Candidatus Finniella inopinata: one gene and its partner. The protein of the gene in region 1 binds, or shares a complex with, the protein of each later gene. Links are inferred from orthologs where the notes say so. Each region holds a gene or a part of one and is shown on either strand. Other genes may lie near its edges. The genes, in order: prfA and prmC.

Region 1 (15,952 bases):
CAGCGGACACTCTTTGTAAATTGCTTACAAACATGATGGCAGACAGGCCTTCATCATTCACGTAGGTAGACATGGAAGGTTTAGCAGCCAAAAGCATGCCCACATTTTCATGCCTATTCCAATGTGTAGAATTTATAACAGACTCCAGAATCGCGTCTTCTGGGAAAAGTTTCAGAATACTTTGCAATAAGGGTTCCCCGGCAGGATCAGAACGAACTTCCACAACTTGAGTGACCAAGTTTTGACCAAGATTATTACGCCAACGGGCAAGCTGATCTTTAAAACCCGACTCAAACAAGGTTTGGATCATTATAAAGCTGGGATTAGGCACAGGATGAGAAGGGCTAGAAAATTCAGTATAACAACTTATCAACTTGAACTGATCAAATTCTTTATCGGACACGCCATCAAAGTGATGGTGGGTTAGCTCCCACCGATTACCAGCTTTAAGTCTTTGTTTGTGATTAACCAGTATGTTAGTAGCCTGTTGCCCAAACCAACGAACAAGAAACTCTCCAGCTCTGCTATCGTAGCCGTTAATTACATTGGATAAAACTGAAGGAAAGGTGGGATCCAAACAAGCTGCAATATATTCCGCTTCTGGAGTCTTTTGATTATCATCACAAGCGACATCAAGAATAACATCCAACGCTAAGCAAAAGTCCTCTCCCTGTGAATAATCATTCCCACCCTGGAAATGATCCCGAATAGCTTGATACCTATTAGCAGGCGCTGACGAGGCCGCTGGCGATGAGGATGAAGACGATGACGACGAGGCATTGGCGCAAGCCAACAACCCACCCACCAGCAAAAAAATGAAGCCACGAAATAAAAACATATGTGCAAATCCCAAATAATGAAGCTGCAATACAGGTAATGCCTGATTAAGGAAAATTCAAGTTTTATTATTTAAGATAAATTGTGTGTGTTTTGTACCATTCCACAAATTCTGCGATCCCCTGGTGAATATCCACCTTGGGGCAATACCCCAACTCTACCTTAGCTTTTTGGATATCGCTGGACGTTTCAACAATATCACCCGGCTGCAGGGGCAAGAAGTTTTTGTTGGCTTTTCTGCCCAAAGCTTCTTCTAACGCCTCAATGAACGTCATCAACGACTGCTTTTGGTCATTCCCCAAATTGTACAAGGGATGTTCCCTGGGTTCTACAGAAGCTGGCCGCCACAGGGCCGCCAAAATACCATCCACAATATCACTAATGTAAGTGTAATCCCGGCTCATCTGGCCATGGTTATAAACGTCAATGGTCTCACCCGCCAAGATCGCTTTGGTGAACTTAAACAACGACATATCGGGGCGCCCCCAGGGGCCATAAACTGTGAAAAGCCGCAGGCCCGTGATGGGGTATCGATATAGATGATAATAGGATTGAGCCATAAGCTCATTAGCCCGTTTGGTGGCTGCATACAAAGAAATGGGGTGCTCAACCGGATCCGATTCCTTAAAAGGCAACGAAGGGTTCAACCCATAGACCGAGGATGTACTGGCATACACCAAATGCTCAAAATTTTCCTGATAACGGCATTGTTCTAACATGACCATGAATCCGGTCACATTGCTGTGAACATAAGGGTAAGGATCAATCAAAGAATACCGCACGCCAGCCTGGGCTGCCAGGTGCACAACATGGGTGATGGGTTTCTCTTGCTGCCACATTTTTTCCATGGCTTGGTGATCCGCCACATCCAGGCAATAAAACTGAAAAAATTCGAAGGATTCCAGCTGTTTCAAACGGTCCTTTTTTAACTGAACACTGTAGTAAGAGTTCAGATTGTCCACACCCACAACTGTATGGCCCTCTTCCAAAAGGCGCTTTGCCACGTGGAACCCGATAAAGCCCGCAGCCCCTGTAACCAGAATTTTTTTAGATAGAGCACTGGTCATGACCTACTCCACCGCCTCGGCCAACTTCTCAGCCTGGTCATGGGAAATCAAGGGATCAATGATATCGTCCAACGCTTCCCCTGCCAAAATCTGCTCTATCTTATAAAGCGTCAAGTTGATCCGGTGGTCACTGACGCGACCTTGCGGAAAGTTATATGTCCGAATACGCTCTGACCGATTGCCAGACCCCACCTGCGTTTTCCGGCTGGCAGCACGTTCGGAATCAAGGCGCATCCGCTCAGCCTCATACAACCGGGCCCGTAAAATCTTCATCGCCTTAGCCTTGTTCTTATGCTGTGATCGCTCATCCTGCTGCGTGACCACGACACCCGTTGGAATATGGGTAATCCGCACCGCACTGTCGGTGGTGTTCACATGCTGCCCACCAGCCCCCGACGCCCGATAGACATCGATCTGCAAGTCTTTTTCATCAATCTGAATGTCAACATCCTCAGCCTCTGGCAAAACCGCCACAGTCGCGGCAGACGTGTGGATACGTCCGCTTGCTTCTGTCTGAGGAACCCGTTGCACACGATGAACACCCGATTCAAATTTCAACCGCGCAAAAACCCCCTTACCAGAAATGGACGCGCTGGCCTCTCGAATAGCGCCCAAGCCGCTGTCGGCTGAGTTCAACAACTCAAACTTCCATCCTTTGACCACTGCATATCGTTGGTACATGCGCAAAAGATCTGCGGCAAACAGGCCAGCCTCCTCCCCGCCTGTGCCCGCGCGAATTTCCAAAATGGCGTTTCGATCATCATCGGCGTCTTTTGGCAACAGCAACAGGCGGATTTGATTTTCCAGGTCTGGAAGCATTTCTTTTAAGGTGTGAAACTCGGAATAAGCCAGCTCGCGCATGTCAGCGTCCAGGCTGCTGTCGTTGGCTAAAAGCTCAGCCTCTTTTAAATCGTGTTGCTGCTTTCGAAGGTCACCAACTGCCTCCGCCACTTCCGTCAAATCAGAATATTCTTTCGACAATCTGGCAAAATCAGCGGGGTCACTGAGCGTGTGAACAGCCAGCGCATCGCGCAGTTCTTGGTGCCTTTGGATTAGGCGGTCTAGTTTTTGATCAAATGACATATTAAATTAAGCTTTTTTCAATGACAAAAGGTGGGGGACAAGGTCAGATATCGACACTATAGTTTCTTTATCGCCAGCTGGGGAAAAATCTTGCTGTAAATAACGAATCTTTACCTGGTTTGATTGATATTCTTCCGGTCGCAACAAAACGGCCACCTGACAGCCGGCTTTATCAGCGGCCTTCAGGCGTTTCGATAAATCCCCTTTTAAGAATACCTCACAAGGAACACAGACATGGCGAAGTTGTTGCGCAAACTTTAAACTGATCGGCTCTAAACCTTCCTCAGCCGCAATCAAGGCAATTTTCAGATGGTCAGGCGTCTTAAAGTCCGTCAGCATCAAAGCCAGACGATCCAGGCCACAAGCCCACCCGACTGCTGGAACGACAGGCCCACCCAATTGCTGCATCAACCCATCATAGCGGCCGCCTGCCAGAATGGCATCTTGCGCCCCAAGCGAGTTGGTCTTGAATTCAAAAGCTGTATGGCAATAATAGTCAAGGCCCCTGACAAGCTTCTGGTTACGGGTGAAATCAATACCTAACGTCACAAGGCCATTTTGAACCTGATCAAAAAAATGGCGAGAATCTTCGGTTAGATATTCGTCAAACAAGGGGGCATCTTGGCACAACACCTGATCGTTAGCATCTTTGGAATCTAAAATCCGCAACGGATTTTTCTCAAGCCGGATTTGACTGTCAGGTGATAAGTCATTTTTATAACGGCCAAAATAATCAACCAAGGCTTGGCGATAGTTTTGGCGGCTTTCTAAATCACCCAGAGTATTCAGGTGCAACTGATAATCGCTAATGCCCCAGGCCTTTAACAGATGGTCAGCCAAAGCGATGCATTCCACATCCGCCAAAGGATGGGCCGAACCGATATATTCCACGCCCAATTGGTAAAACTGTCGGTACCGGCCCTTTTGGGGACGTTCGTACCGAAACATAGGACCGCTGTAAAACAACTTTTGGGGCAACGTCTGGGTCAACCCTGCACTGATAATAGCCCGCGTAACAGGGGCCGTACCCTCGGGCCTTAGGGTCAGCGAATCGCCCCCACGATCAGCAAAGGTGTACATTTCTTTACCCACCACGTCAGAGGTTTCGCCCAAACCCCGTTGGAACAACGACGTATGTTCAAAAATCGGCGTCTCGATTCCCTGATAGCCATAAGCTGCCAAAATATCGAATGCCACACGGTTAAGATAACTGCATTTGGCGTAATCATCGCCTAAAAGATCGCGTGTTCCGCGAACTGGTTGTGTGGACATAAATCACCGAAGTTTTACAAGTAATGCTTGGCATATTAGGGGATAATGTTTTGGGATTCAACCAGTAGCGATCGCACTTCAGGGTTTCTTGATCTTGTACAAACCTATTCATACCTGCCTGAACTTACTGATAACATAATCATTGCATTTCAATTTTTATGTACTATATATCAGGTGACAATCATTTTTAGGGAGCACAAAAATGAGTAAGATTTTATTTTCTTTTTTCTTTTTTTTATTGGGGTTGTTTGAGCTTAGTATGGCATCCCAGAACCCTTTAGCCGATACGCGCTTGTTAACGATCGATGTGAATGCTTTCAGCAAAGCTATGCCAAACCTTGCTCAGCAACCGTCCATTAAAGACGGTATCCTTCCATTTTTCTTAAGCATTGATCACGCTGAACGAGGCACAAAAAGCCAGTCTTTATTCAAAAAACCTGACTATACCGTTTGGTCCGATTTGCTAAGCAAGATGGGAATTCAAGCCAGCGGAGTCAATGTTTTATACGCCCTGAATCGCATTCAACAGGAAGTTGAGCTGGCTATGGATTTGTCACCAACTCAAAAAGATCAGATGCAAGAAATCAGAAAAGGGGCACAAGAGGCTTCCTTGATGTTACTGGGCGGGTGCTGGGGTATTTTGGACGAAAAAACGACCCAAGACCGCTACGGAAATGATATGGAAACTATTCAGAATGTGGTGCAGAACTTAGGTCGTTCTGCGTATAAAGTTGAACAGGATGTGAACACCTTTACGAAAGGACTTCAGCAAAAGATAGAACAATTTCCCAACCCCAATCAACAGGCGCACAGGGATCATGTAACTGTCTTGGTAACTCAGGGATGGTTAATAGAATCACGCACAGCAGACCTCCTTGCAACAGGCAAGGGAATACTTATCGGTGCTTTGACCCCGTCGCAAGCAAGTCTTTGGAGCGCATATGAAAAAAAGGGACCTGTTAACCCATGGGAATGGAACAAAAATGGCGGCATAATTTCCTTCGGGCCTAAGACTGCCCAAAAAACAGCACCTGACGAAAGTTGGATTCAATACTTTGATTCAAAACAGCATCCGTTTCTGACTGACGATTCGGTAGCCCAAAAGGGCCCACTAGGCACAAGTGTTAATTTAAGTTTAAAAGTGCCTAAAAGCGGTTACGAGAGGAGAACTAATTTTAAACATTCTCCTTTGTATAAATCCATCATGAAGGGCGATATAAGCTTAAGCGGCCTCAGTTTTTCAGATTTTATGACGAATTCTAACCCCGCCAATGATTTTCAGAATATTCTAACGAAGAACCTTGATTTAGAAGTGTTATCACTTGGCGCTAGCATTGCCTTATCTGAGGTAGGGCGAATAAGTGACCTCGGTGTGAAAGCCAAAACTCTTATATTGGAAGAGCCGTATTATTCTTATGTTATGATTGAGCATCTGGGGTATGGGGGTTCGAAAAGCCTATTGGACAGCGTCACTTGCTTGTATCTGTTTAGTTGTGATGATGATGTTCTGATCGCGTTGGGCAAAGCAAACCTACAGGAATTGAAGGAATTGGTTTTAATTGATACACAAGTAAAATTAAGTGAAGATAAGGAAGAGGCTTTGGAACAATCTCAACTGTTCAAAAGGCTCAAAAAACTTAAGATATGGGCACGTAATGGTGGTATTACAGAAAAAAGGATTACTAATTTCGTAGGAGAGTTGAAATTGGATAGAAGCACAATCGAGGTCTCGACGACATATGTTCCTAAGTTCCCTCTTGATATACTCCTTTGAAATGATTTTAGGGGTAGAAGCGATTTTACCAACTTTTTTTAAAGCCCCTGATCCATGACGATGCAATCCAACTGTTGTGCTATCTGCCCACACAAAGTCAACCGTAGCTTTCTTTTTTTACTGCAATTGATATACCCCATTCAAATCATTTTGCGGGATTTTTATGACAGAGGTTTTTTCCAGAAACAAGACGAGAAAGTCCCGAATAGTCATTCTATTTAAGGCTTTTAAGCCGCTGTTTATGGGAAAAAGATCAAACAGAAACACCAGGGAAATGATTTGAAATGAATATATGCGACGTCATCGTTATTGGCGCAGGCGCCGCTGGTCTTATGGCAGCCGCCACCGCCGCAAAACGTGGGCGACGCGTTATATTGATTGAGCACACAAACAAAATTGGCGAAAAAATCCGCATTTCTGGTGGGGGTCGAAGCAACTTCACCAACCTTTTTGCAAGTCCTAAAAACTATATCAGTCGCAATCCGCATTTCGCGAAATCGGCCTTGGCAAGCTATACGCAGCACGATTTTATAAAGCTTGTTGAATCATATAATATTGCCTATCACGAAAAGACCTTGGGCCAATTGTTTTGTGATGGATCGTCCAAGCAGATTATTAACATGTTGCTCAGTGAATGCCAAAAGGGTCAAGTTGACGTTCGTCTTAACTGCGCCGTCACAAATATTGCCAAAGGTGACCACTTTAAGATCAGCACCTCTGATGGCATTCTTTCAGCCGAATCAGTTATTATTGCCACCGGCGGCCTATCAATTCCCCCAATAGGTGCCACAGATTTTGGCTATAAAATTGCCCGACAATTTGGCCTTAAAGTTTTGGCGACACAACCTGCCCTGGTGCCCCTAAAAGTTCCACCCTCGACCCTTCATATGTTCACAAGTTTAAGTGGCATTTCTGTTGATGCAATCGCCTCATATCACGACGTACACTTTCGCGAAAATATTTTATTTACTCATCGGGGTTTAAGTGGACCCGCCATTTTGCAAATCTCGTCCTATATGCAGAAATTTTCTAAAGAGGAAATAACCTTGAACTTGCTGCCAGACATTGATTTGAAAGATGAATTTAAACTCAATCGAAACAGCAAACAAACTGTTGGCAATTTCTTGAAAAATCACTTCCCCAATCGTCTTGTCGAGACAATGGCAACCCCAGATTATGGGGTCCGCATCACCGAACTTAAAAACAACCGTTTATTCGAAATCGCAGACTCTTTTCACCAGTTTAAAGTGACCATTGATGGCAGCGAAGGGTATCAAAAGGCTGAAGTTACCGTCGGCGGAATCGATACAGATGAATTGTCATCAAAAACATTGATGAGCACAAAGGTCCCCCAATTATTTTTCATAGGCGAAGTAGTCGACGTTACCGGATGGCTTGGCGGCTATAATTTTCAGTGGGCCTGGTCATCGGGGTACTGTGCCGGGCAGCATTGCTGATACCCGCGACAACTGAATACGGCATATATGGACGCGGCAGACCGGCCATATGTGACGAATTGGCGCCTGTTACCAAGCAAAATCATTCTTAAGGTTATAACCTGCCTATATCAACCGTAATCCTTGGAAGAGGTTGGTTTATTAATTCATTGTGCGATAAATTTTTAAATTTTTGTGGTTCCTCTTTTAGAAGCCTCTTAAAATCCTCCTCGCCTAAAACATAAGAATCATTTGGTAACTGTTTTTTCAAAATACGCTTCATCATAAAAGTTGGTTTAGTGGTAAAGTACTGAACGATTGGATTTACATTTTGCGTTGTTTTAGCTGCAAAACGATGCAATTTGAGGGCAAGTTTTTCATGAGTCGGTAATGTGTTTTTGTTGGCTATGTGAAAAATATTTCGCTCAATACCCATATGAACACTCATGTTACAACCGGGACTTGTTAAAACCGTCATGCTCATTTCAAGGTTATCTATCTTTCCTAAATCAAAGGGAGTAGGTGTTTCACCAAGGCGCATGGCGATTGCACTGAAAATTAGTTTAGTATTCTAAAAATTATTTCCTAATTTTTTATTCGGCTTTTCTGCTGTTCTATCCGTTGTTATTATTCTTTTTTCTCAATAAAGAAAAAGGAAACAGGGATGCAGTTATCAGATACTTTCCTCAAACATTTTGAACCTCTTGCCGATCCTCGTATTGATAACCACAACAAGCTTCACAAATTGCACGATATCTTGGTAATAACAATATTGGCCACAATTTGTGGCGCTGATAACTGGGTTGATATTAGTGAATTTGGCAAAGCCAAATACGATTGGTTATCAACATTTCTCGAGCTGCCTAATGGTGTGCCATCTCATGATACTTTTGGCCGTGTGTTTTCCATACTTGACCCAGAGCAATTTGAATCCTGCTTTTATGCATGGATCAAGTCACTCTCTATCGATGTTAATTCTGAGATTATTGCTATTGATGGAAAAACGCTACGGGGTTCTGGCAACAGAAGAAAAGAGAAAAAAGCCCTACACATTGTAAGTGCCTGGGCAAGCAATCAAAGTCTTCTTTTAGGGCAAGTTAAAACGGATGAAAAATCCAATGAAATTACAGCCATTCCAAAATTACTCAAGATGATTGATGTTACTGGTAGTACAGTCACCATTGACGCCATGGGTTGTCAGCAGTCAATTGCTGAAGAGATCTTAATTCAAGGTGCAGACTACGTATTAGCTCTAAAAGATAATCAACCGAAGCTTCATGAAATGGTCAAGGCAATTTTCCATATAGGAGAATCACGTCAGTACAAGAAGATGCTTAATCGACGGAAAGTAGAGAAGATCCATGATCATGGTCGCATAGAAACACGTCGCTATACATTAGTATCAGCACGCGATCCGGCAGTATTTCAACTTCGTTGGCCTGGGTTAAAGGGTGTTGGCATGCTTGAAACAACACGCACAACTAATAATCAGGTTGAGCGTAGTACCCGCTACTTTCTAACAAGTTTAGCCTATGAAAATATTGATCAGTTTATGGTTGCTGTCAGAAAACACTGGAACATAGAAATTAACCTGCACTGGTCTTTGGATGTAGGTTTTAGGGAAGACCATAACCAGGTGCATGTTGGCCACGCGGCCAAGAATTTGGCTGTCATGAGACGTATTGCTTTGAATCTACTCAAGCAAGAAAAAACGAATAAACGAGGGGTGAGCTGTCGACGGAAGGTAGCAGGCTGGGACAACAAATACTTATTGAAAATTCTAACCGCTGACCACAATTTAAAGCGCGTTTGAGCGGATTGACTGATATAAACGGTAAGTCTTTTAAAGGGGAGGATAGTGTCTAAAAATAAAAAAAACAGGAAGTAGATCTCTCAAAACCTACAAAATCAAATCAATCTACAAAAGTTTGGGAAATAGCAGAAACCGTAATTTTAAAAACTAGGCTGAGGAGATGTCAGTGCAATCGCCATGCACCAAGGCGCGGAATATAGGCGTACATAATCCATACCTCTAATGAAGTTTTATCTGTTTCTAATAACGTATCGAACATTTTAAGGGTATTCCGAAAAGCCTGGAATCCCATCCCCAAGTCTCTAAAAAAATCTTCATCTATTTCTTTCTTTTGCTCTTCTCTTTTAGGCTTTTGCTTCTTCTCAAATTCATCCCAAGTCTTAAAATTTTTTGTGGATAGCTTTTCGGCTACCATAAACAGGTCATCAGAGAATTTTTCATAATGGAAACCATTAGCTTGGTTAGTTGAATTTTGACGAATGCTCGAATTTCTTTGGTGAAGTAGATTATTTTGAGATAAAGTTTTAGCTTTCTCAACAGGCAGCACTCTGGGTCGATAGGACGACACCGTTTCATAAAACCACCCCATGAAATGAGGGGTTAGAAGAAAATTATAATTGATCCCCTCCTGATCGTTTATTTTTTTTAATGTAGTCTCTAACAATTGGCAATCAGAGTCATATTTCCAAGAAGCTCTGTACCACAAGGCCCATGCAATGCTTTCTACAGCTTTTAGAGCACGGTAGTGAGCAAGAAAATGCTTATTTGAATGGTCAATTGTTGAAAGTTTCGGCAAGTCTCGAGGATCGTCAATAACCACACTGCCTATGATGGCTTTAAAAATGATTTCTTTTTCTTTAGTGTTTGCAGCCCTACTGTAATCAATTGCCTCAGGGTCTGCTAACTTGTCGCTGATGTCCTTTGTCAATCCTTCAATAACTGGGGTTACTTTCTGGCCAGAAGACCCGAATGCCAAAATACGCCTTTGATCTTTTTCAAAGATATATTCAACAGCGTTTAAATTAGGAACTAATATTAATAAAAAATATATTAGAAAATAACGCATACAAAACTTTCAGAATAGTTGAGTGTGATTTTATTATTGAACCTGCGCTGCAAGCCTCTAAGTGGTGATTTTGAGCAGCAGAATGCTTGGCCTAAAAAAACTTAAAGATAACTTACACTTTAATCGCACAATATGCGTTTTTATATATACATTTCAATATAAAAAATTTTTAAGTTTCAAAATAAATTGATGGGTTAAATTTTAATCAACTTTTTTAAGTTAATTGGACTTGCCGTCAAGAAAAAAGCAATAGCATCAGTATAGTATTAGCCCCCTTGCAGCAGCAATCGATCATCGTCGATGGAACGTCCAAACTGCTTTAACAGATCCTGTGCCGTCAAACTGGCCCGTTCAGGCCCAGACACATCGTAAATAATTTTGCCTTCGTGCAACATAATAGTACGCGTGCCATAGTGCAAAGCCTGATGAAGGCTATGGGTGACCATCAAGGCCGTTAATTGTTTTTCGGTGATGATTTTCTGACTCAGCTCCATCACGTAAGCCCCTGTCTTTGGGTCTAAGGCCGAGGTGTGCTCGTCCAACAATAAAATCTTCAAAGGGCTTAATGTTGCCATCAGTAAGCTGACGGCCTGACGCTGCCCCCCTGACAGCAAAGACATCAATGTGTCCAAACGATCCTCTAAACCTAAATCAAGCTTTTTAAGTGTCTGGTAAAAAAGATCACGGGTATTGTGCTTTAAGGCCCACGACAAACCCCGTCGTTTCCCCCGCTGCAAAGCCAAGGCCATGTTTTCAGCAATGGTCAAATCAGCACACGTCCCCGCCAACGGATCTTGAAAAACCCGGGCAACCAAGTCAGCACGGGCATGAGTGGGCAATTTACTAACATCCTTATCGTCAACACAAATCGACCCTTGGGATGGTAAAACCTCACCCGCAATTGCATTTAAGAACGTTGATTTTCCGGCACCATTACTGCCAATAACAGTGACGAATTCGCCTTCTTGAATTCTTAAATTGACCCCTTGTAACGCCTTCTTTTCCGTGATGGCACCTGGGGCAAAAGTTACATGAATATTATTTAATGTGATCATTTTTACACCAACTGAGGATCAAGAAAGGGCTTTAATGCGTTGCGTCAACGATGGCAACAGCATAGCCAAAGCCACCAATACCGCCGTTACCAGGTTTAAGTCGGAAGCCTGCAACCCAATGTCGCCCACATTTAAAGCAGTGGCAATGACCAAGCGATACAAAATTGCCCCCAAAACACACGCGCCAAGAGCCTGGAAAATTGTCCGCGTTGGCAAAACCGCCTGACCAATAATCACCGCAGCCAAACCAATAATGATTGTCCCTACACCAAGTGATACATCAGCAAATCCATGAACTTGGGCGAACAAAGCCCCTGCCAGGGCCACCAAAGCGTTCGACAAACTAAGACCTAGCCAAATCATTTTATTATCATTAATACCTTGAGCCCGGCTCATGCGTGGATTATTACCGGTTGCCCGCATCGCCAAACCCAGGCGAGTGTTTAAGAAACAATAAACCCCCATCATCAAAATAACGGCAATAACCATCAGCGGCATAAGATAAACAGAACCCAAAAAACTTGCGTTCCCAAACCACTCAGTGAAGATTGTTTTTTCGCCCAACAACGCGATATTGGGCTTGCCCATAATTCTTAAGTTAAGGGAATATAATGCCGTCATCGTTAAAATACTGGCCAACAAGTTCAAAATTCGCAAATGCGTTGACAACCAGGCCGTCACCCATCCAGCTAACGACCCAGCCAAAATGGCGCTAAGGGTAGCCAGACCTGGATGAACGCCATGGGTAATCAACGACGCACAAACCGCGGCCCCCAAAGGGAAGCTTCCATCCACGGTCATATCTGGAAAATTCAACGTTTTAAACGATAAGAAAACCCCCACCGCTACCAAGCTGTAAATAAGACCCAGTTCGACGGTCCCTACAAACTGAAACAAATTCATATGCTTATCCCCTAACCTCTTCCCCGACAACAATAGCCTCTTTAAGCCATGTTTCAGGGAAACTTATCCCAATACGAACAGCCGTTTGCTTGTTTACGAATACGTGCAGGGGATGATTTGTTAAAACAGGCAAGGTGGCTGCATCGCCCCCTTGTAAAATCTTCACAACATACTCGGCGACTTTTTTACCAAGTTCACGACGATCATAGCCTTTTGTCGCCAAAGCCCCCGCCGCCACAGAACCCACATCGCCCGCAAATAAGGGGATTTTGTGACGTTCCGCAATCAATGCAATACTTTTCATGCCAGAAACGGCCGTGTTGTCGTTGGGAATATAAAGGGCCTGGACCTTATCAACAAGGCTCGTCACGGCGGCACTGACATCAGCTGTCTTACTGGCCGTGGCTTCCATAAGGGTAATGTTTTCTAACGCCAAAGCCTCTTTGAGGACTTGAACCATTTTCATGGAATTGCTTTCACCGGGGTTATAAACCACACCAATCGTTTTTATGCCAGGCACCAATTGTTTCATCAGTTCAATTTGTGAGGCAACAGGCAAAGCATCACTTACCCCCGTCACCGCATCAGTCTTATTTGTTAAATCCTTAACCAATTTCGCACCCACAGGGTCTGTCACGGCAGTAAACACCAAAGGAACTTTTTGGCCCAAACAAGGAGCCAGCGCTGCCTGCGCAGAGGGGGTTGAAATTGCCACCATCACTTTTGGTTTTTGACATAAAAGCTGTGTTACAATTTGTGCGGATATGCCTAAGTTTCCTTGGGCATTTTGATACATGATTTTAATGTTTTGCCCATCTTTATACCCCGCATCAGCAAGGGCCTCGATAAGACCTTCCCGTTCTTGATCAAGTGACTGATGCTCAATAATCTGTGTAATGGCAACAATCGGCAACTCAGGCGTCGCTGATGTAAGGTGTTCTGAAGACGATCCGAAGAAGACCCTATACCCCACACCAATCGCAATAAGGGCAGCAAGAACGACAAAAATTTTAATGGTCTTCATAGGGCTAAAAGATCTAATAGGTAAAATTTAAACGATTAATCGAACCAACAGTCTATCTCAATTTGGTATGAGAATACAGAATTTTATGGCGCTTAAAATACGGAAATTATTCCTTAATAAAGCAGGAGCCTTTCGGATCATGTATGCGTTCCTCGTGGACACATTTGCTGCCTACCCTTATAGTAAACTTAACTTCTCCATAACTTAAAATAGATGCTATGAAAATTTCTTTCTCATCCACAGTTAACTTAACCCAACAAGACTGCTTGGTTATAGGCATGTTTGAGGAGGCTGATTTGGCCTCTCCCTCCAACCTCATAAATTTAGATTTTGTAAGACATGCCCTCAAAACGACCGCCTTTAAGGGCAAAAAAGCAGAAACGCTGTCTTTGGTCACTCCAGCCGACATGAAGGCTGGGCAAGTTTTAGTCATCGGTTTGGGCAAGGCCGAAAAAGTGACAGAACAAGTTTTGCAAGAGGTCGGTGCGAAAGCCATTTCCACTCTAGAGAAAAGCCAAGCCAAAAGAATTGTCGTTGACATACACCTGGACAGTTTTGGAAAAGCCGGAGACGGTGCCGCCCATATGGCAGCAGGGGCGCAAATAAGACATTGGAAATTCGACCTCTACAAAACTCAGAAAAAAGATACGCCTTGTTTAGACGAGTTCACGTTTGTTACCCAGCATCCCCATGATGCTGAAAAATTATTTTCAGACCTCTCCGCCATCAGTGAAGGGGTCGCTTTGACGCGCCACGTTGTCTCAGAGCCCCCGAACGTTTTGTACCCGGAAACCATGGCCCAAAAAGCCCTGGAGCTAGAAACCTTAGGCATTAAGGTTGAGGTTTTAGGCGAAAAAGATATGGAAAAGTTGGGCATGGGCGCTTTATTGGGCGTAGGGCAAGGCAGCATCCGGGAATCAAAGCTTATTGTGTTGCAGTGGCTGAATGGCCCAAAAGACGAAGCACCCGTGGCCATTGTTGGCAAGGGCGTCACCTTTGACAGCGGCGGAATTTCCATCAAGCCATCGAACGGCATGGAAGACATGAAATACGACATGGCGGGATCGGGCGTTGTTTTGGGCATGATGAAGGCGTTGGCCACACGCCAAGCAAAGGTGAACGTTGTTGGCATCATGGGCATGGTTGAAAATATGCCATCAGGATCCGCCCAACGGCCAGCTGATGTGGTAACCTCCATGTCCGGTCAAACGATCGAGGTTGTGAATACGGACGCCGAAGGGCGCTTGGTTTTGGCGGATGCTCTATGGTACACCCAAGACAGATTTAAACCTAAAGCTATGATCAACTTGGCCACCCTGACAGGGGCCATTAAAGTGGCATTGGGCGAAGAATATGCCGGGTTGTTTTCTAACAATGATGAGCTCTCTGAAAAACTGACCAAAGCAGGAAAAACGGTGCAGGAGCAATTATGGCGACTCCCCATGGGCGAGGCCTATGACCGTGATATTGATTCCGAAATTGCAGACATGAAAAACGTCGGATCCGGTCGCGGTGCCGGCAGCACAACGGCAGCACAATTTTTGCAGCGTTTCGTGAACAATGTCCCCTGGGCCCACTTGGATATTGCTAGCGTCGCATGGCTCAAAAAAGACCACCCTTTAACCGGCAAGGGCGCCACGGCTTTTGGTGTGCGACTGTTGAACACGTTTATAAAACAAAATTACGAGTAGATAGACAAGAGAGCATCCATTTCAAGATGCTCTCATTCCAAATTTCCTTAGGTTTTATTGGTGGGAAGAACTTGAAGCGCTTGCAGCTTTCTTAGCCCCAACCTTTGATACAAACCAGAAATCAGATGCTAAATCTGCATTCGTTATATAATCATAAGGCACATAACAGTAACCTTTATCCCCCCATGAAGAGCCCCATGAATTTCGTATCGTAATTCTTTGAGTAGCATCGTTATAACCCGTCACCATCAAAGCATGGCCACCCTTAAGTTGTTCCGAAGTCGTATTAGGCATTGGAACCATTCCCGACTGAGCCACATCGTCAGATTTAAAGGATTCATAAAGATTTAGACCCAAAAGAATCGGATTGTTGTGGTTTAAAATGGTTTTAAACAAATGCAAAGTATTTGAATTTTGCGGAATACCCGCCGTTGCTGTGCTGTCAGTATCCGCGTCTTTCAGCGCATCTGCATAACACTTAGCTGATGGTTTTTGAGTAAAAAGAGGGTTTGATGAGGTTGTATCATCACTGTACTTCCATTCACTTTCAGGGCATGCTCCGAATCTTGTGATCGCTGCCAAACTGTCCGCAATAGACGCCCCAGAATCTTGGGTAACATCCAAAGTTGAATCATTGGCTCTTTCATTGTAATAAATGAACAGACGCGAAGGCGTGGCTTTATCAAATTTTTCTTGAAGCCCCTTGAACTGCAAAGCGGCCGCCGATGCGTTTGCCGCACCGGACCCTAAGTTACCCTGGTCATAAACGGGAAAAAGCGCATTGGCCGCATCAATTGTCTTCGCCAAACTCAACCTTATATCGTGCGCCTTCGGTAAAGCCGCCGGGTGGGTTTTTCCAAACTTAGCCAAAAGTGCGTGACCATGTGCTGCCACAGGATGCCCTCTCATAAAATCACGGCTTGCATGATGC
Region 2 (16,038 bases), 150 kb from region 1 along the record:
ATTGCAAAACTTGTCAATGGTAAGTTCGAAATTGGCGTGACTGCTTTTCCATACTGGAGACAAGCTGGCAGTCCTTTTAATACTATCTCTGGTGGCGGGTCATTTTGGGTGGCGAATAAACCCCAATCGTGTGAACGAATGAAAGTTATTGCACAATTTCTAAACTATTTGGTCACACCTGAAGTTCAAGCCCAATGGCAGCGCATGACGGGTTATGTTCCCGTCGTAAAAAAAGCCTACGAGATTAACGTAAAGGAAGGTTTTTTTGATTCCACAGATTTAGGCGTCCAAGCCGCTAAAATAGCCTATGATTCCTTTACAACCAACCAACCCGGTACATTCAGTCGGGGCATCTTATTGGACAGTTTTCCCGGCATTCGCAAAATTGAAGTCCAACAAATGGAGAAATGCATTAAGGGAGAAATTAGTGCAGAAGACGCTATTAAAACGATAGAATCAGAAGGTAATAAGTTGCTAGATTCTAAGAATAGCTAGAGTTATTGAGATAAACCGGTGGCACTTTATTTTAAGTGCCGCCATAATTTTCTTTAGTCCTTGCAATACAGAATCCGAAAAACAGTAACGGCCGCGATAGATGCGATGATGTGCGCCGCCCCAAAAAGCCACAATTGATCTAAAAAGATTCGACCTGCAAAAACAGCCGTCGCAAAAGACCTTGCAAAGTTCGCGGACGTGTTTGTGACAGGAATGCTGACCAGGTGAATGGCAACCAATGTTATGCCAACCAAAAGTCCGCCGAAGCCCGCCGGAAAATTATTCCTGGTTGTACATAAAACCGCGAACACCAAGACCGCTGTCGTAACAACTTCTATGATGGCTGCCGCCATACACGTATATCCCATAGGTGAATGAGCGCCAAATCCGTTAGAGGCAAACCCCGCATGAACATCAAAGCCAGCCTTGCCAGAGGCGATCACGTAAACGATGGCGGCTCCCACAAGAGCCCCTGCTACTTGCATGATAATATACGGAATCACGTGACGCGCCTGAAATTTCCCAGCAAAGCAAAGTGCTAAAGTTACCGCCGGGTTGATATGACATCCCGAGACGGGCCCAATGGTGTACGCCAACAGCATCAACGTTAGCCCAAAAGCCAGTGAGACGCCCAAAAAGCCGATGGACGAACCAGCCAGCACAGCCGCCCCCACCCCCATGACAACCAAGAGCAATGTCCCTATAAATTCTGCAAAATATTTAGGCAGGTTCGAGCACATATACAATTTCCAAAAAAATTACTACAACTTTTAACATGATATCATTGTTTTTAGATTAATTTAAAACGATTTTTTGTTTTTAAGCTAAACATATATTATGCAATAAGATCCATTTATAAATATCATTAAATATATATTAACAATATAAACATACAATGAATTTACAATCATAAAATTAATATTTGGAATAAAAGATGTTTATTAATAAAATTATACAGAACTTACTTTTAGTATCGGCTCTTGGTGCGTCTGCGTATGCAACAGGGGCACAATCGGTGAGTGGACCTACCTTCCTGTTTAAAGGAAACGGCCCCCTTGATGGCAGCGGAGGGGCAGCGAATCCGCCACGACCCCGCGCCATTTTGCATGCGTTTGATTTGTCGCTTACGACTATTACAAGACCTGAAACCTTTAAACCCGACGATTCAACCCCCTCAGCGTTCACGGCTTCTAAGATGGACCCAATTAGCAATAGTTTCATAGACCGTGCCTCAAACAGAGGGTATTCACACATCCAAATATCCGCTACGCAGTATAATCCCACCGTTTATAACGTCTGGAGCGAAGCCTATAGACCTCTTGTTATGATTCTTGATGACCCACAAGCAACATCAACATCCCCTTCCTATAACTCTCGGCAAGCTTATTTAAACACCGTTAAGGATGCTTTAACGAGCGCGAGTGGTTCAACCTCTAACTTAATTGATCTAAAGAAATATGGGGCTACTATTCCAGATACGGCTAATAGTGGCAAGTATATTACTGTTGGGTATATGCTGCAAAGTGCACTATATGGTGGGCTCACAGACTTATTACCTCTCATTAATTACGCAAAAGCCAAGAATATTGGCTTTGTCGCAGACGTTGTGTTTAACCAAGTTGATGACTTTATGAAAGAACTAAAAGATAAAAGCAAACCTTCGACTTCGTTATTTACTTTGAGGCCAGCTTATATAAATGGTTACACGCCACAACTTGATACGACCAGGGTCTTTCCAACTGATGCAAAGGGTAATGGTTTTTTTACTCCATCATCATCATCATCCTGGAACTATGGTCCCCAATTTAACTTAAGCAATTCGTATGTGCAGGATATGATCGTTGGTTACCTACAGTTCCTTTATGACATTGGTATTGCAGGAATTCGTATAGATTATCTGTCTGCAACCAGTCCAGGCAATTGGCAAATAATTTTGCAAAAAGCATACAACAAAGGAGTCACTTTTAATCTTGGATACGGAGAAAAATTCGATTCTTGGCTTCCAAGTATTAGTCCCTACGCTCAAATCATGCCATTGGAAGACTTTACCTTACAACAAAACAGCCTAGGAACATCCTGCATTAATAATTTGAATAATGGTAGTATCAGTAGCCTTGTCATGCCGAATGCTCTTGGCAACACTCAATCAGCCGTTAACTTTACCGTAATACATGACATGTTCCCAAACATAGGGGGAAGCAGGTTTTGGTTTTACGGGGGATTTAACCAGCAGGGACAAGATAGCAATCATTCTTACACTTCCGATAAAAATATGATACACGTACCGAACCCAACCAATGTTAGCAGCTGCACAATTTGTGCCGCCCAGAGAACCAATCCCGCATTGATTATCAATTCACAGTTAGGTAACGCTTACCTGCTAGCAAAACGTGATGGATCGCCCCTCATCATACGGTTTGAAGATGAAGCAGGTAATTTGTCTGGCACTTCAGCAACAGCAACTGGTGACTTTGCTGATATCATAAAAAACGCTCTTGCCTTCAGAACAGCCATGGATGCCAAAAACGCTCCACACGAGTACATGGTAGCTCTTGATAGAAAAACATTACTAATTGCCCGGCAGTTTGGTTTTGCGGTCATTAATGTGGGTTTAAATAACCGCACCATCGCTTTGAGTGACCTTCAAAAGGTCCCCTCAGCGTATATACCCGACACTAGCTACACATCCGCTAATACCACAGGTTCCTATTACATAGACCTAGCAGACACAAACACGCCGCCTGCAAAGTATACAAAAACTTCATCCGGATTTAAAACTGGCGCAACCAACGCAACAGCCTCTTCAAGAAATGTTAAATACTTCGTCTTGCAAAACCCGCCAACATCTATGAGTTCAAGGTCAGTGGTGTTCGAGGCAAAGAACGCTAATACATCTAGTTTTGGGCAACAATTATTTGTTTTGGGTAATCATCCATTGTTGGGCAATTGGTCAGCCCGTCCTGACTTTTTGAATATCATGATGAATTTAAGCTCCACAGGCAATATGTATCCAAAATGGCAAACCATCCCCATCAGCTTTCCATCAGAATATTCTGTTTCCTATAAATTTGCGAAGGGAACTGTGGATGATAATCAACAACGTACAATAAATGAATGGGAACCAGGTAATAATCGGACCTTAAATGTTAATGCAGGATCAGATCTTCAGTATGAGTGGCGCAACTACGGAAGCTAAGTTAGCAAAACAGGCTGGGTAGGGGCAGCCGTTGTCCCCGCCAGCCTTGCCAGAGGCGATCATATAAACGGATAGACGCCCCCACAAGGGCGCCTGCCACTTGCATCACAATGTACGGCACCACCTGACGCGCCTAAAATTTCCCCGAAAAACAAAGCCCCAGTGTTACCGCCGGATTAATGTGACAGCCTGAGACAGGCCCAAGGGTATACGCCAACAGCATCAACGTAAGCCCCAACGCCAGAGAGACACCCAAAAAACCGATGGACGAACCAGCCAACACAGCCGCCCCCACCCCCATAACGATCAAAAGCAATGTTCCTATAAATTCTGCAAAATATTTAGACAGGTTCGAGCACATATACAATTTCCAAAAAAATTACTACAACTTTTAGCATGATATCATTGTTTTTAGATTAATTTAATAGAATTTTTTTGTTTCAGATTAAATTTATATTTTGTAACAAGATCCATTTTTAAACATTATTAACCACATGTTAACAACTTACATTCATAATATATTGATATTTATTAAATTAATATTGGTAGAAAAACATGCGTATTAATAAAATTATACAGGGCTTACTTTTAGTATCGGCTCTTGGTACCTCTGCGTATGCAACAGGGGCACAATCAGTCAGCGGACCGATGTTCTTGTTTAAAGGAAATGGCCCTCTTGATGGCAGCGGTGGAGCAGCGAATCCCCCCCGGCCTCGGGCCATTTTGCATGCGTTCGATCTGTCGTTAGTTCCCATTGAAAGATATCCAACGTTTGATTTTAGTTACTTTCCAATTTATAAAACTGCTAACATGAGCCCTCTCAATCAATCGTATATTGATACGTGCCAGCCAAAGGGGGTATTCACATATCCAAATTTCCCCTATGCAATATGCACCAGCTCTTTTGAACACATGGAATTCGGCTTATCAGCCTTATATCATGATTCTGAACGATCAGAATCTTACTCAACAACCCACAACTCAATCAAAACCTACAGCGCTCCCAGTGGCGCCATATGCACCTTACTACCCACGACCATTCAACGAACCATCTTACGGGGGGTACCAATGCGGCTTTTGGAAGTACAATGCTCCCTGGGAAAGTCCTGCTGTGTTTGATTCTGCCAATTGCATCCTCGTCAATGGGGTAGTACCTGCCTTAAAAGCTTCAGGACCAGCAAGCACCTCAATAGCAAATACCTTGTCCGATCTTACCAGTTATGGAGTTTCTATTCCGGACAGCACTTCAACGGCTCAAAACTCAAAGAAAAATATTACTGTCGGGTACATGCCACAAAGCAGGTTATATGGCGGCATTACGGACTTGACGACCTTTATTCAAGCAGCAAAAAACGTAACCCCATCAGTTGGTGTTATTGTTGACGTGGTCTTCGCCCACGTTACTTTTGATATGCAGGATGCAACTAATAAGGCTGTTTTGCACCCCATGAAAATTGCTGGTTTGAATGTTGCACAAGACTTCAAGACCTTTCCTGATGGCTTTTTCAAGTCACAGTCCAGTTGGGAGGGATTCGGTCCCCAGTTGAATTTAGGCAATTCGTATGTACAAGACATGATTGTTGGCTACTTAAGAATTCTTCGTGACATTGGGGTTGCCGGAATCCGTATAGATAATTCAAAGGCAACCAGCCCAAGTAATTGGCAGTCTATTTTTCAAAAAGCAAAGAATAAAGGCATCACCTTTGATCGTGGATATGGAGAAGCTTATGATTATAGTCTTTCTACAGTCACCCCCTATGCTCAAGTGACACCAATGGAGGATTTCATCTTACAAAACAGTCTGGCAAAATCATGTATTGCCAATTCAAACAATGGCAGCATTGGGAAACTTATCATGCCAGCAGCCCTTGGCAATGCTCAATCGGGAGCAACATTTTCCGTTAACCACGACATGTTTCCCAACATAGGAGGTAGCAGGAATGGGTTTTACAACAGTGGAATGCACACTTATGACTCTCTGGGTATGGTACATAACGCTAATGGTGGCACCGATCCTAAACAAACACTGCCAGGGAATCCTAGTATCTGTATAATTTGCGCAGAGGAACGAACAAACCCCGCATTTATTATCAATTCACAACTAGCTAACGCCTACCTGTTGGCTAAACGCGATGGATCACCCCTTATTATGCGCTTTGAAGATGAGGTTGGCTCCCAACCTGTATCCGCTGTGTCGCCTTACACCAAACAAAAGATACAAGTCGCCACCGGTGACTTTGCTGATATCATAAAAAATGCTCTTGCCTTCAGAAAAGCAATGGATGACAAAAATGCCCAATACGAATACATGGTGAAACTTGATGACAACACATTGTTAATTGCTCGTCAGTTTGGGTTTGCCGTGATTAATGTAGGGCCAAATAATCGCTCCATTACTTCGAACGACCTCAAAAAGGACTCCAATGTTAACATCCCCAACGGAGTATATAAGGATGAAGCTGGGGCTTCTTACACAAAGAGTTCAAGTAGCTTCAGCGCCACAGCTTATTCTAGAAATGTCAAATACTTTACTTATGATAGCTTCACAACTGTCTTTTCGTTACGTACCACAAAGTCAAATGTCTATTTGGTTGGAGGTGCTACGGAGTTGGGCAATTGGAATACGGCGAATGCTATCCCCATGTCTGGTTCTTCTGCATTAAGTATGTCTGTGAAATTCAACACACCATATGCTTCGGTGCCTTATAAGTATATCCAAAAAAATGGCGCCGCAATAACTTGGTACCCAGGAAATGATTTAACTATTCCAACCGGCGCCGCAACGACAAACGATACCTGGTAATGGTAAGGTCATGGATACAGAACGAGCGGCACGATCACGGTGGAAGCTAGAAATACAGAGGTGGTTAATGCCCGGGGCCGCTTTTCCCAAACACCACCACCCTTTCAATGCCTGACAGGTCAGGGTAGGTGGCCAGAAAAACCAACCCTGCCTGTTTTGCCACCCACCGAACCGTATCCCCCTGCCCCAGGCCAATCTCCAAAAAGGCTAGACTATAGGGGTGCATTAAAGCAGGAAGCTGAGGCAACAGGGCCCGATAAGCTGCCAGACCATCCTCCCCGGCATATAAAGCCTGATGGGGATCATACTGTTTCACCGAATCCTCCAGCAGATCGTTCAACCCAATATAGGGGGGGTTGCTGATCAATACGTCGAATGTCCCCTGCATCCCCTCTGCCCAGTTGCCCTTGATAAAAGAGGCCCGTTGATCCAAACCCAGCCGCCCAGCATTCTGTTGGGCCACGGCCAGGGCAGCATCGCTGATATCGACCCCCACCCCTAAACTGTTGGGATATTCCGATAATAAGCTTAGAAACAGACACCCCGTCCCTGTGCCAAAATCAATTATGGTTAATGGTATATCGTGATCAGGAAAATGTTCCAAGACAGCCTGAATCAAAGTCTCGCTGTCGGGCCTGGGATCCAGGGTATCGGCCGTCACCTTAAACGGTAGACTCCAAAATTCCCGCTGCCCTATAATTTTTGACAAGGGTTCGTTATTGCAACGGCGCTGGACTAAAGGGACCAACCGGTCAAAATCTTCGCCGCTGATGGCAGGCTCAAAAAAAACATCTGTATAAGATCGATTTTGAAGGAAGGCGATTAAAAGCGTCAGTTCACGCCTTGGGTTGTCTATCCCGGCCGCCTGGAGTTGGCTGATAAGGGTCTGCAAATCCTTTGAAAACGCCCTCAAGCCGCAACAATGCCTTTTTCTTTTAACAAATCTTGTAATTCACCTGCCTGGTGCATTTCGCGAACAATGTCACACCCACCAATGAATTCGCCCTGAAGATACAACTGCGGAATCGTTGGCCAATTGCTATAATCCTTAATCCCCTGGCGAATCTCAGGATCAGCCAAAACGTTAACCGCCTTGAATGGAATGCCCATCGACTTTAAAATTTGGATAACAATGGCGGAAAAACCGCACTGGGGAGTCTCTGCTGTTCCCTTCACGTACAAAACAACGGCATTTTGAGTAAGGTCATCTTGAATTCGTTCTTGCACAGTGATTGTCATAACGTATTTCCTTTTGAAGTTTCTGGGGGCAAAACGCCCGTTTTAAGTGCCATGGCGTGTAGGTCCCCGCCCATTTTACCGTTTAGCGCCTGATAGACCATTTGGTGCTGCTGCACCCTTGTTTTTCCAATAAAATCATCGCTTAAAACTGTTACTTGGTAATGGTCATTATCACCAGCTAAATCTTGTATTTCAATGACACCATCTTGGAAACAGTCGCGAAGCAACTTTTCCAAAACATTACTTGGCAGAGGCATTAAAGAATTTCCTCTCGAATCAACAAATCAGCCGGCCCACCCGCCTTTAAAAGCCCAAATTTCTCTGCCAATTTTTGGTACCGTGACCGCTGATCACAATGACCAAGATCTTCACCGCTTAAGGAATCAATGTCAAGGCGCTCCCCCGATTCAATGTCCAAAACGCAACAACTGTCGGCACTAATCTCGTCAATCAGAACAATTTGCGTGTCGCCCATGTAATCAGAAAGATAAACCCTACCAAACTCCAACTGATACCGTATAAGGCGTAAGCCAAGAGCAATAAACTGACCACACAAAAAGTCATTAATCCTCTGCGTCATTTCTTTGATGCAGTCCAATTCATCTTCATCCGCCCAGCCCAATGCCGTGATATGACGTTCTGAAATAACAGATTCCGCATAATCCTTACTTTTAACGTGAAACTCTGGAATAGCTTCAGGCAGCAGCATCCCCTCTTCAAGACCCAGACGTTTCGCAAAATTATCAATGGCTAAGTTATGGACAATCACATGACAGGGCAAATTCTGTGTAGCCCGCACCAATTGCTCGCGCATGTTAAGGCGACGTATTAAATGCGTCTGCACACCAATCTCATTCAGACGCACCATAAACATTTCCGATAGACGATTGTTAATAACACCCTTCCCAATCACGGAAACGCCGTCTTGTTTTTTGCAGTTATCTTTAAAATACAAAACGAAGGTACCCGGATCAGGCCCGTCAAACAAAGTCTTGGTGCGGCCTTCATAAAGATGACGACGGCGAGGCGGCTTTCTATCGCCCAACAAAGCTGGTTTAGAACCAATTGACATGCGCATAACCTTTATAAAATGCCCAATTTGTCTAGATACCTCTCTTAAACAATTTTTCAGAAGCTTCCGTCTCCCTTGCATCCCATTTGTCACCCCCGCGAAGGCGGGGGTCCAGTTGTATTATTATCTAGATTCCCGCTTGCGCGGGAATGACATCTGGAACGTTAAAGGGACGAGAAAAAACTTGCAAATCATTTGAAAGAGGTATAGCAAATTTTGCTTAAATCAGCAATCTTATTACTACTGAACATTAAGTGGGAATCACGGGTTACTATGTCAACACCAAAATTAAGCACCTTTCGAAAATTATGGCCATCTTTATGGCCGCAATGCATGCCGGGCGTTAGGGTGCGTGTTGTTATTGCCTCGGCCGCATTAATTTTATCAAAAATCGCTTTGTTGGCCACGCCCTTAACTTGGAAATATGCTGTAGATCACCTGATGCATAACCCTAAGATTATACCCTATTCCTTAATTATCTTTTATGGGGCGGCTCGTCTGGCGTCGTCCTTATTTTCAGAGGTTCGAGACGCCGTCTTTGCGCAAGTTGCCCAGCGTGCTTTACGCCAAATCGGGGTTAAGGTCTTTGAACATTTGCACCATTTAAGTTTACGGTTCCACCTTGACCGCCAAACAGGGGGAATCACCCGCATTATTGAACGAGGAACCAAGTCGATTGAAACTTTATTGACATTTCTGACATTTAGCATTTTACCCACTATCGTTGAAATCATTTTGGTCTGTGGGGCTTTGTGGTGGTTTTATGGTATCAGCTTTTCGATGGTAATTTTGGTCACCATGGCTGCCTACATATTTTACACCCTAAAGCTGACCGAGTGGCGCATTCATTATGTGCGTTCCATGAACGCCAGTGATAATTTGGCCCAGACCAAGGCCATAGATAGTTTGTTAAATTACGAAACAGTAAAATACTTTTCCAATGAGGTGCACGAGAAAAATCGATTTGATGCGGCTTTGCGGCAGTATGAAATCGCTGCTTTGCAAGGCAAAATCAGTTTATCGTACCTAAACATTGGGCAAGCTGTGATTATGTCTTTAGGGCTGATTGCTGTGATGGTATTGGCGAGCCTGGGCATTACTCAAAACACAATGACCACAGGTGATTTAATTGCCGTCAACCTTTTCCTGATTCAGTTGGCCATTCCTTTGTTTAACTTAGGTTTTGCCTACCGTGAAATTAAGCTGGCCCTGGTCAACTTAGAAGAAATGTTCCATTTGTTGGATGAACCGCAGGACATTAAGGATATACCCAATGCTCGGCCACTTGCCTTTAAGGGAGGTAAAGTTATTTTTGACAAGGTTAGCTTTGCCTATCAACCCATGGCGATTGCACTGACATCTCCTCAGCCTAGTTTTTAAAATTACGGTTTCTGCTATTTCCCAAACTTTTGTAGATTGATTTGATTTTGTAGGTTTTGAGAGATCTACTTCCTGTTTTTTTTATTTTTAGACACTATCCTCCCCTTTAAAAGACTTACCGTTTATATCAGTCAATCCGCTCAAACGCGCTTTAAATTGTGGTCAGCGGTTAGAATTTTCAATAAGTATTTGTTGTCCCAGCCTGCTACCTTCCGTCGACAGCTCACCCCTCGTTTATTCGTTTTTTCTTGCTTGAGTAGATTCAAAGCAATACGTCTCATGACAGCCAAATTCTTGGCCGCGTGGCCAACATGCACCTGGTTATGGTCTTCCCTAAAACCTACATCCAAAGACCAGTGCAGGTTAATTTCTATGTTCCAGTGTTTTCTGACAGCAACCATAAACTGATCAATATTTTCATAGGCTAAACTTGTTAGAAAGTAGCGGGTACTACGCTCAACCTGATTATTAGTTGTGCGTGTTGTTTCAAGCATGCCAACACCCTTTAACCCAGGCCAACGAAGTTGAAATACTGCCGGATCGCGTGCTGATACTAATGTATAGCGACGTGTTTCTATGCGACCATGATCATGGATCTTCTCTACTTTCCGTCGATTAAGCATCTTCTTGTACTGACGTGATTCTCCTATATGGAAAATTGCCTTGACCATTTCATGAAGCTTCGGTTGATTATCTTTTAGAGCTAATACGTAGTCTGCACCTTGAATTAAGATCTCTTCAGCAATTGACTGCTGACAACCCATGGCGTCAATGGTGACTGTACTACCAGTAACATCAATCATCTTGAGTAATTTTGGAATGGCTGTAATTTCATTGGATTTTTCATCCGTTTTAACTTGCCCTAAAAGAAGACTTTGATTGCTTGCCCAGGCACTTACAATGTGTAGGGCTTTTTTCTCTTTTCTTCTGTTGCCAGAACCCCGTAGCGTTTTTCCATCAATAGCAATAATCTCAGAATTAACATCGATAGAGAGTGACTTGATCCATGCATAAAAGCAGGATTCAAATTGCTCTGGGTCAAGTATGGAAAACACACGGCCAAAAGTATCATGAGATGGCACACCATTAGGCAGCTCGAGAAATGTTGATAACCAATCGTATTTGGCTTTGCCAAATTCACTAATATCAACCCAGTTATCAGCGCCACAAATTGTGGCCAATATTGTTATTACCAAGATATCGTGCAATTTGTGAAGCTTGTTGTGGTTATCAATACGAGGATCGGCAAGAGGTTCAAAATGTTTGAGGAAAGTATCTGATAACTGCATCCCTGTTTCCTTTTTCTTTATTGAGAAAAAAGAATAATAACAACGGATAGAACAGCAGAAAAGCCGAATAAAAAATTAGGAAATAATTTTTAGAATACTAAACTAATTTTCAGTGCAATCGCCATGATTTGGGCCTAAGCCTTCCCCCAAAAAGAATTACCGTCAATTTAGCCCCTGCAGATATCCAAAAAGAAGGGTCCCATTACGATCTACCCATCGCCTTGGGCTTGATGGCCGCCATGGATGGTGTTGAACTGAGCCAGTACACGGCCCTTGGCGAACTGGGATTGGATGGTCGATTGGCAGCCGTGGTGGGTGTTTTGCCAGCTGCCATGAACGCTTTGATGCATCATCGGGGGTTAATCTGCCCAGAGGTCAGCAGTCGCGAAGCCGCCTGGGCTGGTGATTTAAAAATCTTAGCCGCCCCTAATTTATTAGCCCTTATGAATCATTTCAAGGGCACACAAGTGCTTCGCCCCCCCGTTGCTGAACTAGCCCCAGCATCGTTGTCTAATGGTCAAACCGTTGATTTAAAAGATATTAAGGGGCAATCCTTGGCGAAACGAGCCTTGGAAATTGCAGCCGCTGGTGGTCACAATATCTTGATGATGGGGCCCCCTGGTGCTGGAAAATCCATGTTGGCACGTTGTTTGCCAAGTCTGCTTCCTCCGCTGGAACCAGCCGAAGCTTTGGAAGTCACCATGATTCATAGTCTGGCTGGTTTGTTGCCCGAAAGCGGCTTGATTCATCAACGCCCCTTTCGCGACCCACATCATTCGGCATCTTTGGTCTCGCTGGTCGGGGGTGGGAATCGTGTCAAGCCGGGGGAAATATCCCTGGCCCACCAAGGGGTGTTGTTTTTAGACGAATTGCCCGAATTTTCGCGCCCAACTCTGGAATCTTTGCGTCAACCTTTAGAAACGGGGAAAATTGTTGTCGCAAGAGCCAACAACCATGCGACCTATCCTGCCCGAATCCAACTGGTTGCTGCCATGAACCCCTGTCGGTGTGGGTATTTTGGCGATTTAGAACGTCAATGTCATCGCGCCCCCGTTTGCGCCAATGACTATCAAAATAAAATCTCGGGCCCTTTATTGGATCGATTCGATTTATTGTTTCATGTGCAGGCCTTGAATGCTGATGAATTATTAAGTCAGCATGAATCCGAACCCAGCCACGTTGTGGCAAACCGGGTAAGAAAGGCCAGAAAACGTCAACAACACCGTCATCAAAATCTTTACAGCTGGTTAAATGCAACCATTGATGGTGATCACCTAAAGCAGATTGCTGAATTGGACGAGGAAGGTAAAGCGCTGTTAGGAAAAGCCGTTGAAAAATTGAGATTATCAGCTCGGAGCTATCATCGTATTTTGCGGGTAAGCCGAACCATCGCCGACCTGGAAGAGAGCCAATCCATTCGGAAGCATCATATTGCTGAAACGTTGGGGTATCGTCAAAAGACTTAATTTTAACTAAAACATACTAAATTTTTAAAAAGTTAACCAAAAATTAACGTTTATGCACTACTATGAAGGATGTTAAGAAACATTTTTTCTGGAGCCAGCATGCGCATACCTTTCATTCCTTTTATTCCTGTATACATCGCCGTATCAACCTTGATTTTCTTTCAGGCTGCGACCGCATCTTCTGTACAAAACGTCTCTTCGGAGCAAAACGCATCCGAAATTAGCGTAAGATGCATGATGAAACCTTATGAAGACGGTTGCACAAGCCAAATTTCTAAAAGCCAAGCTGCATTGGGCTTAGAACTTGCAATTGCAAGCGGTCAAGCAGGAGAACTGCACAATCCAGAGTCTAACATAAATGCTGCGATTGCTATGCAGCAGGCACAACAAGCACAGGCAAATGCTCGCGCTGCCGCCAATGCTGCTGCCTCAGCCGCCTAATTAACGTGGCAAAATAATGTGGTAAGATTAAGACTTCCGAAGAACTCACGCATTAAACCAGGGCGCGCTATCAAAAGCCCTGGTGACGTGATTACCGAAAAAGAAGTATCCAACCGTACGTTTCAAATTTACCGTTGGACGCCCACTTCTGACCTTTTTCAATCTGAAGCACCTAACCTTCCAAGATACGATCAATTCACCCTGAATATTAATCAATGCGGACCGATGGTTCTGGACGCGTTGATTTCCATCAAAAACAATCTAGACCCAAGTCTAACCTTTCGCCGATCATGCCGAGAGGGCGTTTGCGGAAGTTGTGCCATGAACATTGACGGGACAAATACGTTGGCCTGCATCAAGCCAATTTCCGAGGTAGAGGGAACAATTAAAATTACTCCACTGCCTCACATGCCGGTGATCAAAGACTTGGTCCCCGATTTAAAACACGCCTATGCTCAGTATGCATCCATTGAGCCCTGGTTAAAAATATCGTCACCCGCCCCCATAAACCAAGAACATAAACAAAGTCCAACGGATCGAGCCAAACTAGACGGCCTATGGGATTGTGTCCTCTGTTTTTGTTGTTCGACTGCCTGCCCCAGTTACTGGTGGAATGGTGATCAGTTTTTGGGCCCGGCCGTTCTTTTACAAAGCTTTCGATGGATAGAAGACAGTCGGGACGAAGGCCGCCAAGAACGCCTTGAACAACTAAACGACGAGATGAAATTGTACCGGTGCCACACCATCATGAATTGTGCGAAAACCTGTCCTAAAGGCTTAAACCCAGCCAAAGCGATTAGCCAGATTAAACAGAAAATCAGCCACGAGATTGATTAGAGAGTTTTTACTTGATAAGCATGGTGAGGTTAAAAATAATTAGTTTAAATTTTATATATTATTAAGCTTAATTTAATGCTTTCATGCCACATTAGAAATATGAGATTAAAAACTGCGCAGAATAACATGCTAAAAAAATTTTTAACCGTTACGTTCAGCTTATTTATTCTTTCATCTGTTTCGACCGATTATGCCCATGCCAGTGATGAAGCTTCGGCTAAGAAGAAAGAAACGGCAGCTAAAAACAAGGAAAAATCTGCCAAAGATAAGGAAAAGAAAGCTAAAAATAAAGAGAAAGCCGCAAAAGCTAAAGAGAAAAAAGCTAAAGATAAAGAAAAGGCAGCTCAAAAGGCAATAAAGGATGCTCAAAAAGCCTTAAAAGATGCGCAGAAAGAAGAAAAAGCCGATCAAAAAGAAGAAAAGGATGCTCAAAAAGAAGAGAAGAACGCGGAAAAGGCAGAAAAAGATGCATTAAATGATGAAAAGAAAGCCCAAAAAGCAGAAGCTGATGCCAAAAAGAAAGCTGATACCAAGAAGAAAGCTGATAATGATAAGAAAACGAAAAATAAAAGTGGGAGCTCTAAATCAAAAGCTTCTAGGTTTAGCGGATTCCTGGATAGTGCAAAGGAAAAAGCAAAAGAAGCCGCTCAGCAAGCTGCAGATTCTGAAATAGGGCAAGCTCTCAAGGAAAAAGCCGCTGAGAAAGCCGCTGAATATGAGGAAGCTGCTAAAGCAAAAGCCCTTGAAAAGGTTTCTAATTCCTCACTCGGCCAAAAGGCTTTGAATCTGAAAGAAAAGGCTGATCATTTAAAAGAGCAAGCGGATGGGGCTTTGGGGATAGCAGATAACGGTAACTCTTCTGATGACGCAGAAGAAGCACCAGCTGAAGACGAGGATTCTGCCGAAGATGATAATAGCGAAGGAGGCGAAGAATAATTCGCCTCCTAATAATTATTTGCCTTAGCCAAAAACTTTTAAAAAGCCAATTTTAACTTCTAACCACTAACGGCATATCATCCAAAAGGCTGACCCAGCCCTTTGGAAGCCACCTTTCTAGGCTCGCGTTTTCTGAAGGAAGACACCACAAGCTTGGATAAATTTGCCCTGCAACCGATTCAAGCTCCAGCCAATTATTAAGGGCAATTTCACGACTTTCCTTTCCATCAGAAACCTTTTTATAACCAGTTATCTTATCAACCAAACCTGCCCCAAACTGTTCTTGCTTCTGAAACCAAGAAATTACCCTTTTTAATCCCACAATAAAACCAGGAACAGGGGAACTTGTAAGCGCGGAAGACGTCAGTTGGAAAATTTGCGTTTCTCCGGTTGAGCTATCAATCACCTCTCCTGCACCGGCACTGTGCACATCGCCACCCAAGAAAATAACCTTTTTCCCCTTGGATTTTACAAAATTTGCCACAAACTTTTGTATAATGTGATTCCGCTCAGCGACATGCGTTGTGTATGACCATTCATCAACGCCATCCGTACTTAAATCTGTGTTACTTTGTTCAATAGGGTCTTTCTCAATCTTTTGATACAAAGATTTCAAACATGTATGTTTATTAAAAAACTGTAACATTTTAGTAAACGGATTAAGATTTTGATAAACCACTGGTATCTCAGTCACAAAGAAAAGATTTGTTTGATTGACGGCATTTAGTTTATTAAACATAAAGTTCAGCGATTCAGGTGAACTGATTTGATTCACCGTTCTTTCTGTTCGTGTATCAAGACCATAGAAAGCCATAGTTTCAAATTGCAAAAGGTAATTGTATGATAACAAAGAAGCGCCCTTAATGACCCCTATTAACCCCGTA

Evidence for each region.
Region 2: the proteins of prfA (region 1) and prmC are in contact, whole or in part, in a crystal structure (PDB 2B3T), measured with the Escherichia coli proteins. The link is inferred for Candidatus Finniella inopinata from one-to-one orthologs.

What each region holds. Positions count from the first base shown.
Region 1 is NZ_SCFB01000004.1:217,402-233,353, forward strand. What follows is about bases 948-3,860. They hold prfA (peptide chain release factor 1), read right to left. Parts: upstream 2,988-3,860; coding sequence 1,908-2,987; downstream 948-1,907. Other genes in these bases: EQU50_RS02860 (SDR family NAD(P)-dependent oxidoreductase), read right to left, coding at 948-1,904; hisS (histidine--tRNA ligase), read right to left, coding at 2,994-3,860. Also shown: EQU50_RS02855 (hypothetical protein), read right to left, coding at 1-838; more of EQU50_RS02860, read right to left, coding at 906-947; more of hisS, read right to left, coding at 3,861-4,259; EQU50_RS02875 (hypothetical protein), read left to right, coding at 4,462-6,033; EQU50_RS02880 (BaiN/RdsA family NAD(P)/FAD-dependent oxidoreductase), read left to right, coding at 6,318-7,490; EQU50_RS02885 (hypothetical protein), read right to left, coding at 7,585-8,010; EQU50_RS02890 (ISAs1 family transposase), read left to right, coding at 8,134-9,282; EQU50_RS02895 (hypothetical protein), read right to left, coding at 9,446-10,348; EQU50_RS02900 (ABC transporter ATP-binding protein), read right to left, coding at 10,615-11,403; EQU50_RS02905 (ABC transporter permease), read right to left, coding at 11,422-12,306; EQU50_RS02910 (ABC transporter substrate-binding protein), read right to left, coding at 12,311-13,330; EQU50_RS02915 (leucyl aminopeptidase), read left to right, coding at 13,549-15,021; EQU50_RS02920 (C1 family peptidase), read right to left, coding at 15,076-15,952. UniProt on the Escherichia coli protein: Peptide chain release factor 1 directs the termination of translation in response to the peptide chain termination codons UAG and UAA.
Region 2 is NZ_SCFB01000004.1:63,067-79,104, forward strand. What follows is about bases 5,484-8,482. They hold prmC (peptide chain release factor N(5)-glutamine methyltransferase), read right to left. Parts: upstream 7,408-8,482; coding sequence 6,559-7,407; downstream 5,484-6,558. Other genes in these bases: EQU50_RS02200 (carbohydrate-binding module family 20 domain-containing protein), read left to right, coding at 5,484-6,494; grxD (Grx4 family monothiol glutaredoxin), read right to left, coding at 7,404-7,733; EQU50_RS02215 (BolA/IbaG family iron-sulfur metabolism protein), read right to left, coding at 7,730-7,990; EQU50_RS02220 (phosphoribosylaminoimidazolesuccinocarboxamide synthase), read right to left, coding at 7,990-8,482. Outside these bases: EQU50_RS02180 (extracellular solute-binding protein), read left to right, coding at 1-495; EQU50_RS02185 (aquaporin), read right to left, coding at 549-1,223; EQU50_RS02190 (carbohydrate-binding module family 20 domain-containing protein), read left to right, coding at 1,430-3,691; EQU50_RS08565 (hypothetical protein), read right to left, coding at 3,693-3,815; EQU50_RS02195 (aquaporin), read right to left, coding at 3,825-4,052; more of EQU50_RS02200, read left to right, coding at 4,575-5,483; more of EQU50_RS02220, read right to left, coding at 8,483-8,805; EQU50_RS02225 (ABC transporter transmembrane domain-containing protein), read left to right, coding at 9,079-10,185; EQU50_RS02230 (ISAs1 family transposase), read right to left, coding at 10,326-11,474; EQU50_RS02235 (YifB family Mg chelatase-like AAA ATPase), read left to right, coding at 11,603-12,940; EQU50_RS02240 (hypothetical protein), read left to right, coding at 13,175-13,381; EQU50_RS02245 (succinate dehydrogenase iron-sulfur subunit), read left to right, coding at 13,400-14,218; EQU50_RS02250 (hypothetical protein), read left to right, coding at 14,345-15,154; EQU50_RS02255 (alkaline phosphatase D family protein), read right to left, coding at 15,207-16,038. UniProt on the Escherichia coli protein: Methylates the class 1 translation termination release factors RF1/PrfA and RF2/PrfB on the glutamine residue of the universally conserved GGQ motif, i.e. on 'Gln-235' in RF1 and on 'Gln-252' in RF2.